Regions from separate parts of the Peribacillus sp. B65 genome, predicted to be linked through region 3. Evidence: riboswitches for the same ligand, from Rfam matches in the RefSeq annotation. Region 3 holds a riboswitch; each other region holds the start of a gene.
The links. A riboswitch is a leader RNA that binds a small molecule or an ion and turns the genes downstream of it on or off. The one in region 3 is predicted to bind cyclic di-AMP.

Region 1 (4,256 bases), 1.7 Mb from region 3:
ACCACATGAGTTATACCTGCCACAGGTACGATAATGATATTTCCTTCAATTGGTAAGATCGGCTCGCATGTTGTAATCCTTAGTTGGTCACCAACTGCTTCATAATGCTTTTTAATCCGATGAAAAATTAAAATGATGATAGGTAAAAAAATCAAAACAGGCCAAACCTGAGTAAATTTGGTTAAAAAGAATATCATCGTGACGATAAAGCTAATTATGGCACCAATTGAATTTATGGTTAATTTCATCATCCAGCCTTTTGGCTTTTCGCGAACCCATTTAACGATCATGCCAGTCTGGGACAACGTAAATGGAATGAATACCCCTACCGCATAAAGCGGAATGAGATTTTCAGTATGTCCTTCAAATGCGACAATCAAGATGATGGATGCAAGTCCCAGTATGATGATTCCATTGGAATACCCTAATCGGTCCCCTCTGATCGTAAACGCCCTTGGTATGAATTTATCCTTCGCCAGATTTACCGCAAGCAGAGGGAAAGCCGAATAGCCAGTATTGGCCGCAAGTATCAAGATCAGGGCAGTCGTACCTTGTATGAAGAAATACATGAAATTCCGTCCAAAGATCTCTTCAGCAATCTGGGAGACGACCGTTACCTCTGCGCTGGGAACAATGCTTAAATAATAGGCTAAGAATACGATTCCCGAAAATAATACAGCTAGCAATGAACCCATCGCTATTAAAGTTTTCGCAGCATTATTCGGGGCTGGATCTTTAAAGTTCGGGATTGCATTGGAAATTGCTTCTACTCCTGTCAAGGCGGAGCTTCCTGATGCAAATGCTCTTAGCAGTATAAATAAACTGATGCCCGCTACCGGAGTCCCGATTGATGTGTGCAATTCAGGTGAAACTCCTCCTGTTAAAATCTTGTAAATTCCAACACCGATCAAGATGAACAAGGCTAAAACGAATAGGTACACCGGATAGGCCAAAACAGAGGCTGACTCCGTAACCCCCCGAAGGTTCAGGATTGTAAGTAGAATCACGAATATGATGGCAATGACGACATTATAGGAATGCAGGCCAGGAAAAGCGGACGTGATTGCATCCGTACCTGCAGAGACACTTACAGCCACAGTTAATATATAATCTACCAATAAAGATCCTCCAGCTATCAACCCTGGATTGACTCCTAAATTGTTTTTTGAAACCACATAGGCCCCCCCGCCATGCGGATAAGCGAAAATGATTTGTCTATAAGACAAAATCAAAGCAGTTAAGAGGATCAATACTCCGATCGCGATAGGGATGGAATACCAGAATGCTGCAGCACCGACCGTGATCAGGACGATCAATATTTGCTCCGGCCCATATGCAACCGAAGACAAAGCATCAGAAGATAATATCGCCAAAGCCTTTGTTTTGTTAAGCTTTTGTTCACCAAGTGCATTTGACTTTAAAGGTCTCCCAATCAAGAACCTCTTTATAGAAGATAACATCAAGATTTCACCACCATAGTTAATTTATAAGTTTATGTTACCCAGCTGTAGCAAAAAACTAGACGAAACACAAAAATGCCTACAAGTCATAGCTAAATAGACCTGTAGACATCAATTTTTTTGTCTAACAAGCTCCACCTTCCTTCTCATATAACGCTTACGAGGTTAGCTGTCGGATTCGGACCTAAGAGTAGCCCTACCTTTTTAAAAAGGATTCACCCCTTGGATTGTAAACAATCCCAATAACGGGTCCCCCGCACCATAAGGTTTAAGCGATTTAGAAATATGAAACTGTTGATTATCATACTCCCGTGAAATGGAAATGTAAATGAAAATTTTGCTCAAAAATAAATAATTCTTTGTAAGTGAGGTTTTGTTCTTGGCTTATATAACATAAGTCATGCAATGACATGATTCGAAGGTAGGAAAGGAGGTAAGTAAAGGTCAAAATCCAGGGGCCAATGAACAAAAGGTGGTCCGAAAAGGAAAAAAATCACCTTAATGAAGAATGCGATGAATTAACCAGATCTGCCCCAGCTCGGATCGTCATTAAAAGGGTAAACTTGCATTAAATATCAAATTCCGCTTTTATTCCCGTCCAATAGGGGCACTATTCCACTGATTCACCTAATTAGTTCCTTCCTTCTTGAATTGGTCTCAGATTGCTTTTTTTAAAGACAAAGTATTTCTGGCCAATATAGTTAAGCACGGTATAAAAGATTGTTCCTATGAGAACAGCCAAATTTTGTTGTATGGATAAATGGACGGATCCTTCCAGTGATTCCGCAATGGCTTGGCCTATAGAATAAGCGGCGGAATAACAAATCAGGATGACGCAAAAGAAACGGGCAACTCCTCGCCGCCATTCTATATCACTTTTAAAGGTAAAAGTCCTGTTCAAAAGAAAACTCGTTACAGCTCCCGTTCCATTGCCGAAAAAGGTGGAGACCCAGTATGATAATTCAAGAACGTTCATAAGAAAAAGCATGATGGAAAGTCCAACCGCTGTATTGACTATTCCAACCAATAAAAAGCGGATAAAGGAGTTAGTGTGTTTTAGATAGTTTTTCAATACTGTTCCGTTCATTGTCTAGTTGCTCCCGTTTTTTTAAATCGAGCGGATTAAATAAATCAAGATCAACAATATATTTAGGCCGGCGTTTGGATTCATTATAGATTTTTCCGATATATTCCCCTATCAAGCCGACAGCAATCAACTGCAGTCCGCCGATCAACCATATGGAGGTGATTAATGAGGTCCAACCAGTTTCGGTCTGCCCATAAAACTTTAACCATAAAAAGTAAGACCCAAAGAGTAAGCTAATGAAAAAGGAAAGACATCCTAGCCATAATACAAGCCGGATCGGTGTAACTGAAAAGGAAGTAATGCCATCAAGCGCAAAAGCAACCATCTTCTTAAATGGATATTTCGTTTCCCCAGCCAATCTTTCTTTTCGGTCATAATAAACAGAATCCGTCTTAAACCCAATAAGCGGGACAATCCCCCTTAAAAAAAGATTCGTTTCATCAAATCGTTCCAACTCCGCGATCGCCCTTCTGCTCATCAGCCTGAAATCGGCATGATTATAGACAAGGTTAACCCCCATCTTGTTCATCAATTTATAAAAACCAGTTGCAGATGTCCGTTTAAAAAATGAATCAAGGTCCCTTTTCTGGCGGACACCATATACGATTTCACATCCTTCATTGAATTTCCGAATGAATTCAGGGATGACTTGAATATCATCCTGTAAATCTGCATCAATGGAAATCACACAATCCGAGGCTTCCTTGGCTGTAAACAATCCTGCCAGGAGTGCATTTTGATGTCCTGCATTCCGGGAAAGCTTTAGCCCGCGAACCAATTCATTATTGATCGTTTCCTTATAAATGATCTTCCAAGTTTGATCTTTGCTTCCATCATCAACCAGCAGGACTTTACTTTGACCAGAAACAACGTTTTCTTCGACTAATCCCCTCATCAATCCACAAAGCTGGGAAATGGTATCCTGCAAAACGCTTTCTTCGTTATAACAAGGTACAACAATCGTTACTATCGGTGAATTCATTCTATTCCCCCCTTTTCACATGACTCTGTATAAATGAATTTTCCATTTGCTTCCCTTCTTTGTGAAAACCCCATCTAGCACCAATCCGTTCTCCTTCGCGTTGTTGATTGGGATGGCAGAAAATATATATTTGCCACCTAATCCTTTAAAGGCATCCATATTAAGATCCAAATTTTCCAGCTCTTTCTTCGAGCCTTTCTTGAACATATAATGCTTCCCAAGCTCATCGGTAAATAGGTAACAACGTCCTCCCCATTCATCAAAGTAGATTCTGATGTTTTTATTCTTAGCCAATTCGTTTTCAATTATTTGACGAAATTGATGTTTGTAAGAAAGCGGATAGAAATTGTTATAGCTATCGAGCGTGTAAAATCCATTAAATTGTGCGATTGCAGGATGCAGCCCAATGCTAGCAACACGATACTCTTCCTGTGGAAGGTCAATATGATCTTTTATTTCCTGGAAAAGGCTTTCTGAATAGAACTCTTTAAAAGATGGTTTTTTATTGTAAGTGATTTCTTCATTGAAGCCCATTAAGATCATAATTTGGACGGCGATGAAAATGGAAAGGGTTTTCTTAGCATAATCGCTGTGTTCCCAAATGATTTTTATCGCGAGGGCAAAGCCCAAATAAATCACCATCGGCCTTAAAAAGTGAAATCTGGCAAAATTAAATGTATCCAGGGTGTGAAACCTTTCCGTCAAAGGAACCCAGCCTTTATAAAAC
Region 2 (4,256 bases), 1.7 Mb from region 3:
CGAAAATAAAATACATGAGCGTTAAAATGAGCAAAGGAGCTAGGAAGAATAAAGCAAGCGTCCTTCGATCCCGGCGCATCTGCTGAGTAATTCGAGTAACAAGAGAGGCAATTCTCATTTTAAGCCGCCTCCAATCCTTAAAAAAACATCATCAAGCGTTTCCACGGCAAATTGTGTTTTTAAAGCAGCAGGGGTTCCTGCCGCGATGATTTCACCTTCACGCAGCATCGCCAGTTTATCGCATCGTTCCGCTTCATCCATCACATGCGTCGTGATGATGATCGTCTTATCATCTTCATTTCTTAAACGCTCAAGTTCCTCCCAAATCGATTGTTTCAGCAAAGGGTCTATTCCTACTGTCGGTTCATCCAAAATGAGAATCTCCGGATTTTGGATGAGTGCAACCGCCAGTGACAGACGGCGTTTCATTCCCCCGGAATAATACGCAACCCGAACGTTCAAATCATTCGTCAGCTGTACGATTTCAGCTGCATATTGAATGCGTTCCCTTCGTTCCTTTTTCGAAAAACGGTATAGTTTCGCAAAAAATTCGAGATTTTCAGCTCCCGTCAGTTCTGTATATAAAGCATCGGACTGTGCCATATAGCCGACATCCATTAACAGTGCTTCATTTGGCACTTCATGATCCAGAACCGTGACTTTACCCGCATCAGGCTTAATCAATCCGACAATCATTTTAATCAAGGTGGTCTTTCCGCATCCGGATGGACCTAATAAGCCAAAAATTCCGCTTTTTTCAATATTCAGGCTTAATGGCTGAATGACCTTTTTCTGATGAAAACCCTTAGCAATCCCTTCAATGGAAATCGCATTTTTCATGCACACACATCCTCCCTCTTTAATTAACACGGTGTTGAGTGTATCATCATTCTAAGGTAGCATTCGTACTAATACAATCAACACATTTGGAAAAATGTTTAGTGAAGGAGACATTCCATGGCATCGATTCATGAGGATATGGTACAAAAGACGAAAAAGCAGATACAACATCATTTTATTGCACTTGTTGAAGCAGAGGGGTTCTCACATGTATCAGTGAAGAAAATTGCAGAGCGTGCCAACATTAATCGGGGCACATTCTATTTGCATTACACAGATAAATATGAATTGATGGATCACTTACAGCAGGAATTGTTACATGAACTTCAAACCCGCATTACTGCCATTTTGCCGAAAGAAGCTTTTTTGGCTCTTCATCAACAGCAACTTTACCCGCCTTTCGTAGCTATTTTTCAATTCATCAGTGAACATGCCAACGCATTAAGGGCCATTCTTGGTGATCAGGGCGATCCCTCTTTTGCCAAAAAAATAAAGCGAGTATTCGGTGAAATACTGTTGGAGCGTTTGATCAGCCTGCATCCAGCAGCTAAAGATGAAGCATTCCGCATGTATATGCACGCATTCCTGACATCGGCGATTTTAGGGGTGATTCAGGAGTGGCTAGAGAATTGTGAAGAACAAACGGCGGAACAAATGGCGAAAATCCATTTTCAAATCTTGAACTTCATCAGCCAATTGCGCACATTCATCCAATGAACGATTCATCAAAGGCATGTTCCATCAACATGCCTTTAAATCGGATTACATTTTTTCCTCCGCTTTTGCCTCTAAATAACCAACGCAAAAAAACTCATTCAAAATAAATGAGTTTCAAAGCAAAACAAGATATGGATTTTTCGCTCAGCATTCCGGATAGAACACAGGGAATAAATAATTGAATACCGCTAATGAATGTTGGATGCAGTTGATTTACCTTAGGGAAAACAATTTTAAGAACGGATTCTTTTTCTTATCCGTTATCCTTAACTCATCCATGATGATTTGATCCTCATGATCGGCTATCCATTTCCTTAGTGCATCTTTATCCTGGCATTGTGTTAAATATGTCTGGCCACCCTTGCCTGTAGCATTAATAACATATCTATTGAACGTCTTCTCCATAATTGCCCGCCTTTTTAATAAAATGTCTTGAATCTTTAAATACAAATGCAATGCTTTTTTCTTTATCATTTACAAAAGAAACATAAAATATATGTTAGAAAATTTTGATTGGCATCGCATGTTCTGCTTGAAATTATTGAATAAAGTACATCGATGCCGGTTATCATAATTGGATTAATCGAACCTATCATAATGTGCTAACTAATATTTGTCAATACGTTTTCTAAATGTAAATAAAACGTAAATTTTCAGTTTTGTTAAAGAAATATTTTTTTACGATTTAGGGGTTTACAACTGCTAAATGATGGGAGTAGAATACGTTTATCAATTTAATGCATTTCGGCCAAAACTCATGGAAATTGAGTACGGAGGACCCAATCATTTGGGGTTAATTCTGCCTTGCAGAAGGGATGAGATCAGCTCTTTCGCCATCCTACCCGTCAGCTAACTTCGTCGGCTAAAGCGAAGGAGGTCATAAGACCGCCTATTTCGGGAGCTTTTTTTGCACGCTTTTTGTGGCAATACAGCTATTCGATGTTTTCGCAGGTCTTTTTATTATGCCTTTAAAAAGATTCGAAAAGCAGATTGATGATTAAAAGTCATACAGTAGGGATGATCATTTGAGAATGACAAAATTGGATCCGCCAAAAATACTTGTACTTGGCTTTGCCATCCTGATACTTATCGGGGCCTATTTATTGACCCTGCCGATTTCCACAGAAAATGGCCATGGTCTTTCTTTTCTGGATGCTTTATTCACCTCGACTTCCGCTACATGTGTAACAGGACTGGTCGTTGTGGATACGGGATCGACCTTCACCACTTTTGGTGAGTTGGTCATCTTAACACTGATTCAGATAGGCGGCTTAGGGTTCATGACATTTGCGACATTTTTCTTTTTATTATTAGGCAAAAAGATTTCTTTAAAAGGCAGGTTAATTCTGCAGGAGTCGTTAAATAATCTATCCATGGCGGGTGTAGTCAGATTGGTGAAACGGCTTTTAATTTTCACGGCCATCATTGAAGGCATGGGTGCACTTATCTTATCAATTCGCTTTTCTTTTGACATGCCAATCGTTAAAGCGGTCTATTACGGGGTTTTTCATTCCATATCGAATTTCAATAATGCCGGCTTCGATTTAATGGGGGAATTCAGGAGTTTGACCCCATATGTATCGGATCCATTCGTAACCCTTACCGTCGCCTTCCTCATCACGTTTGGAGGAATAGGTTTTATCGTAATGAATGAACTATATGAATATCGGAATACCCATCGTTTATCAGTACATACGAAGATCGTTCTGGCGACTAGCTTAACCCTTACGATTGCCGGAGCAATTTTAATCTTTCTATTCGAGTTCGGCAATGCCAAGACATTGCAGCCTTTATCTTTCATGGGTAAAACGCTGTCATCATTATTTCAATCGGTATCACCAAGGACGGCAGGCTCCAATACGCTGAATATCCCTGATTTAACTCAACCAACATTACTGCTCATCATTTTTCTGATGTTCGTCGGGGCATCACCCGGATCGACTGGCGGCGGGATTAAAACGACTACATTGGCGACGCTTGTCGGTACCGTTTGGTCACAGATTAAAGGAAAGGGTGATGTGGTATTATTCCGTCACCGCATTGTGAGTGAAACTATTTTTAAAGCATTATCCGTCACATTCATTGGTGTATTCGTGGTTTCCATCATCTCCATTCTGCTGACCATCACTGAAAGCGGAACTGACTTTTTGATGATTTTGTTCGAAGCCACTTCAGCTTTCGCCACCGTGGGACTTTCAATGGGTTTGACCCCGGAATTATCACCGGTCGGCCGGATGCTCATCATTTTCACGATGTTTGCAGGACGTGTTGGTCCTTTGACTTTTGCCTTTGCTATCGCCATGAGGCGCAAGCCAGATCCATTCCGACGTCCAAAAGGGAAAATCATGATTGGTTAATAATGAATGAAGGAGCGTAAAAAGATGGGAAAACGACAATACGCCGTGATAGGTTTAGGCAGATTTGGAACCAGTGTGGCCCATAGATTATATACGGCAGGCCAAGAGGTTTTGGGTATTGATGTGAACGAGGAAAGAGTCGAGAATGCGGAACTGAACGTTACCCATGCAGTGATGGCGGATACGACCGAAGAAGAGACATTGAAAGCAATCGGAATCCGTAATTTCGATTGTGTCATCGTAGCCATCGGAAATGACATGCAATCGAGCATTTTAACTACCTTGCTTTTAAAAGAGCTTGGGGTCAAAAAGGTCATTGCCAAAGCACTTAATAAAAATCAC
Region 3 (4,256 bases):
CTCATCGGAGTCGTTATCAGCTTCAAAATGCAGAGGCAGTCACAAAGCTTGGATTGAAATTACTATTTTTATATTTTCTTAGTCTTATAGTATTCGCCATTGGGGGATATTTTGGCATTGGTTCAGAATCATTCTCCAAAGAAATCACGAAAATGAGTGCCGATGAATTCGAAGCAGCAAAGCTGCTGATTATGAGCGGCAACATAATAACAGGCATAATCAACCCTTCCATATACATATTTTTATCAGCTCTATTCTTTTGGATCGTTACTGATATCCCATATATAAAATTAGTCATCGTTCAAATGATTCTTTTTGTTTTGCAATTAGTGGAAAAAACATTACTGATTCCTCTATTCGTATTAATGGATATAGGCAGCGATGCCAATCCATTTTCATTGGGGATCATCAGTCAGTATTTTCTCAGAAATGATTATTTCATTCACTTTTTCAGCGGAATCACCATTTTTCAATTTCTTATTATTGCTCTGCAATATTTTTATTTAAAGGAGTTTTCAGAACGAAATAGTTATTTGGTCCTTTTAATGATTGTTCTATTCTATCTGGCCACATGGTTTGTTAAAGCCTTTTTAGCATACATCCAAGTAGGCGTATTTGTATAAGGCGGGTGAAATGAATGAGCGGGAAATGGAAAATTGCAGCGGTCTCCATTGCGTCGATAGTCTTAATAACCGTTAACTTATACCTTATTGAAAAAAAAGAAAGCAAAGTGGAACGAACTGTTTTCGTTGAAAACTGGACTAAGGTAAAAAAAGATACAATTACGGATACTATTCAAACAAATGGGGTAATTAAACCTGTAGAAGAGTATGATATCTATTTTGACACCAAGAAAAATGATTTTAAGAAATTCCTTGTTAAAGAAGGCGATGAGATTACGGCTGGCTCCTCGTTGTTTGAGTATACGACGACCGAACTTGATGCTCTTAAAGCGAGCTTGGAAGCGGAGAAAACGGCATCTGAGGGAGAAATTGCAGGTATTGAGGAATACATAGGGAAGTTGAGGTCCTACCAAGGGACCATGACCAGTAATCCTGAAAAAGCAGCCATTGATGAATCGGTGGAAAAAAACTTGAAAATTGATATAACAACAAGTTCCTCAGATCTTATTAAAAGTAACATTGAGCAAGAAATGTACAAGCAGGAACTGGAAAAAAACAGCTTGAATGAAAAAGTGAAAATGCTTGAAGCTAAAATAACTTCAATTGAGGAGCAGTCCAGTGCGATCGTGTCAACGAGTGAGGCTGATGGTGTAGTTAAAAATATCAATAAAAACCTGAATAATCCCATTATATCCATCGTTTCAACAAATATGGCAATTGAAGGGGATTTCTCTGAAGAGGAAATGAAAAAGGCTGAAGTGGGCATGACTATAAAAGCAAGTTCCTCTGATTCAAAAAAGGCATTGAAAGGGACGATAGGTCGCATCCATTCCTATCCCGCTGAAGAGCCGTCATTAAAAAAGGATAACAGATTTCCATTTCAGGCACTAATCGAACCGGAAGGTGAAGAAACGGAAGCTTTGTTGGTGGGATCCAAAGTGAATCTTACTGTAATAACCAATGAGAAAGCCGGTGTACCCTCCATTCCTATAGAATCCATAAAAAACCATAAACAGCCTTATATTTACAAATTGACTAAAAATGGCTATGTGGATAAACATTACATTACAAAAGGGCTTAAGGCTGAAGGGAAGCAAGAAATCATAAACGGACCGTCGGTAGGTGACGTCATTCTAATGGAGCCGGATGTGTCGAAGAACCATTCTTATTTCATTACCCCAATCCAATTTGGAAAAGTGAAGGCAGCAACTTATAAAAAATTCACCTCTAGGGAAAAAGTAAGATATCTGTTACTTGGCGTATTGGAAAAATAACCGCTTCTTTCATCAAGAGAGGTGATGTCAAATTAGTGATTAATTATATATCAATATAACTTATATTATTAAAAATCGGGAAGAGTAATTATAGATACAATAGTCTCTAATGCAGAATATTCAGACATATTTAAAGATTTTTTCTAGAACTAATGCGAATAAATATTTACAGATTATCATTTTTAGTATAATATTTTATTATAAGTTAACTCGCTTAATCTTATTCCAAGAACGGGGGACCCATTTTTGTGGATTTTATCCGCTAGGGGTGAATTCAGAAATGAAAGGGCATTTGTGTTTCCAATTCCTAACCCGACAGCTAACCTCGTCAGCGTCTTTAAGGGAACATGTGTGAATATTCACGCCAATAAGAAATCGACACATGAAGTGTCTTTTTTTTCGGCGTAAAGACAGAGTTTTTCAAAAAAAGAAAAATTACTTTCTTTTATTAGTATCTTGTTTCCCTTACCGAGACAAAAATGTTTTTGCATCAAAGACTTTATGGAAGGTGAGGAAAGTAAATGAAGAAATTCAAATTAAGTTTAGCTAGCCAAATTTTCATTGGTTTAATTTTAGGGATTATCGTTGGTGCCATTTTTTATGGTAGTGAGACGGCCCAAAACTTTTTACAGCCATTCGGAGACATTTTCCTACGAATGATTAAAATGATTGTAGTACCAATCATTGTGTCAAGTCTTATCGTTGCAGTTGCAGGTGTAGGCGATTTAAAATCAGTAGGTAAACTTGGAGCTAAATCAATATCATACTTTGTTGTAGTAACTATGATAGCGATTGCTGTTGGTTTAATTTCAGCGAATATCATCCAGCCTGGTGTTGGTGTAAATATGGACAAGCTAGAACAAACTGATATTTCTACCTATGTTGATACAGCAGAAACTAAGCAGCATGAATCGTTCGTAGATACAATCGTTCACATTGTGCCATCCAATCCAGTTAAAGCCATGGTAGAAGGCGATATGCTAGCGATCATTTTCTTCTCCGTGTTGTTTGGACTTAGTATTGCGGCCATCGGTGAAAAGGGTAAACCAGTATTCCGTTTCTTCCAAGGTGTAGCTGAAGGAATGTTCTACCTAACTAACATGGTCATGAAATTCGCTCCTATCGGTGTATTTGCACTAATCGGTGTGACGATCTCCAAATTCGGTTTGGAATCTTTAATTCCGTTAGGAAAGTTAGCGCTTTCTGTTTACGGAACAATGATTTTCTTTGTAATAGTCATTCTTGGTCTTATTGCGAAATTTGTCGGATTCAATATCTTTACGTTGATTAAACTTCTAAAAGAAGAATTGATTCTTGCTTTCTCTACTGCAAGTTCAGAAGCGGTTCTTCCTAAGATCATGGAAAAAATGGAAAAAGCGGGATGTCCGAAACATATTGCTACATTTGTTATTCCGACTGGATATTCTTTTAACCTTGATGGTTCTACATTATACCAAGCGTTAGCAGCTATCTTCATCGCTCAAATGTACGGAATCGATTTAAGCATGTATGAGCAAATTACGCTAATGCTAGTGTTAATGATCACATCCAAAGGGATTGCGGGTGTACCAGGTGTATCTTTCGTAGTTCTTTTAGCGACATTGGGAACTGTCGGTATTCCTATTGAAGGTCTAGCATTCATTGCCGGTATTGACCGTATTCTTGATATGGGACGTACAGTAGTAAACGTTATCGGTAATTCACTTGCGGCAATCGTTATCTCTAAATGGGAAGGTCAATTCAACCCGCCTTCCAAAAAAGAATTAGAACAAGTTTCTTAATACAAAAAATCCAGAGTGAAATGTCACTCTGGATTTTTTTTGAATTAAAATGCGCTTCCTTACTTTTGGACGATCCAGAAGCGGCAATCGGAAGAGAAAGCGATGACATCATCATTTTCATGGAATAATTCACTTCGATAAAAGCTTTCGATAACTTTGAACCGTGCTTCTTCCAGGCATTCAAGTACTTCAAGTTTAGTTGGGATATGTAGGTAAGTATCTTCTTGAAGCGTCTTTCCGGATGTGAAAATATCCCCGAATTCATAAAGCCTCTCATCTTGTTTACCAACACACCAAATCATTTCCTCTTGCTCCCAGAAGTTCAGGTAATTTTCGTTTTTATCACGGTCATGTGTTGTGAAAATGAAGAGCCCTTTAGGTTTTAAAATACGGTTGATTTCTTTTAAAGCCAATGTGCGGTTTTTTCGCTGGGCAATTTGCATTAAACCATTAAAAGCGAAGATTGCTTTATCGAATGATGAGTCGTTGAAAGGGAGGTCGGTTGCATCGCCAAGGATAAAGGGTATGTCCAGGGTATATTCATGGGCTATTTTTTCGGCTTCATAAAGCATGGCAGG

Region 1: another riboswitch for cyclic di-AMP. It lies ahead of ACSR9O_RS17510 (APC family permease); the one in region 3 lies ahead of ACSR9O_RS26160 (cation:dicarboxylate symporter family transporter).
Region 2: another riboswitch for cyclic di-AMP. It lies ahead of ACSR9O_RS17755 (TrkH family potassium uptake protein); the one in region 3 lies ahead of ACSR9O_RS26160 (cation:dicarboxylate symporter family transporter).

What each region holds. Positions count from the first base shown of each region.
Region 1 is NZ_CP195840.1:3,577,967-3,582,222, forward strand. It holds gene ACSR9O_RS17510 (APC family permease) at 1-1,460, opposite strand, end outside; cyclic di-AMP (ydaO/yuaA leader) riboswitch at 1,599-1,745, opposite strand; gene ACSR9O_RS17515 (GtrA family protein) at 2,092-2,547, opposite strand; gene ACSR9O_RS17520 (glycosyltransferase family 2 protein) at 2,507-3,529, opposite strand; gene ACSR9O_RS17525 (DUF6044 family protein) at 3,545-4,256, opposite strand, start outside.
Region 2 is NZ_CP195840.1:3,629,720-3,633,975, forward strand. It holds gene ACSR9O_RS17735 (ABC transporter permease) at 1-118, opposite strand, end outside; gene ACSR9O_RS17740 (ABC transporter ATP-binding protein) at 115-840, opposite strand; gene ACSR9O_RS17745 (TetR/AcrR family transcriptional regulator) at 958-1,557, shown strand; gene ACSR9O_RS17750 (hypothetical protein) at 1,771-2,031, opposite strand; cyclic di-AMP (ydaO/yuaA leader) riboswitch at 2,294-2,436, shown strand; gene ACSR9O_RS17755 (TrkH family potassium uptake protein) at 2,589-3,914, shown strand; gene ACSR9O_RS17760 (potassium channel family protein) at 3,939-4,256, shown strand, end outside.
Region 3 is NZ_CP195840.1:5,320,377-5,324,632, reverse strand. It holds gene ACSR9O_RS26170 (hypothetical protein) at 1-623, shown strand, start outside; gene ACSR9O_RS26165 (efflux RND transporter periplasmic adaptor subunit) at 638-1,897, shown strand; cyclic di-AMP (ydaO/yuaA leader) riboswitch at 2,099-2,246, shown strand; gene ACSR9O_RS26160 (cation:dicarboxylate symporter family transporter) at 2,419-3,678, shown strand; gene ACSR9O_RS26155 (class I SAM-dependent methyltransferase) at 3,738-4,256, opposite strand, start outside.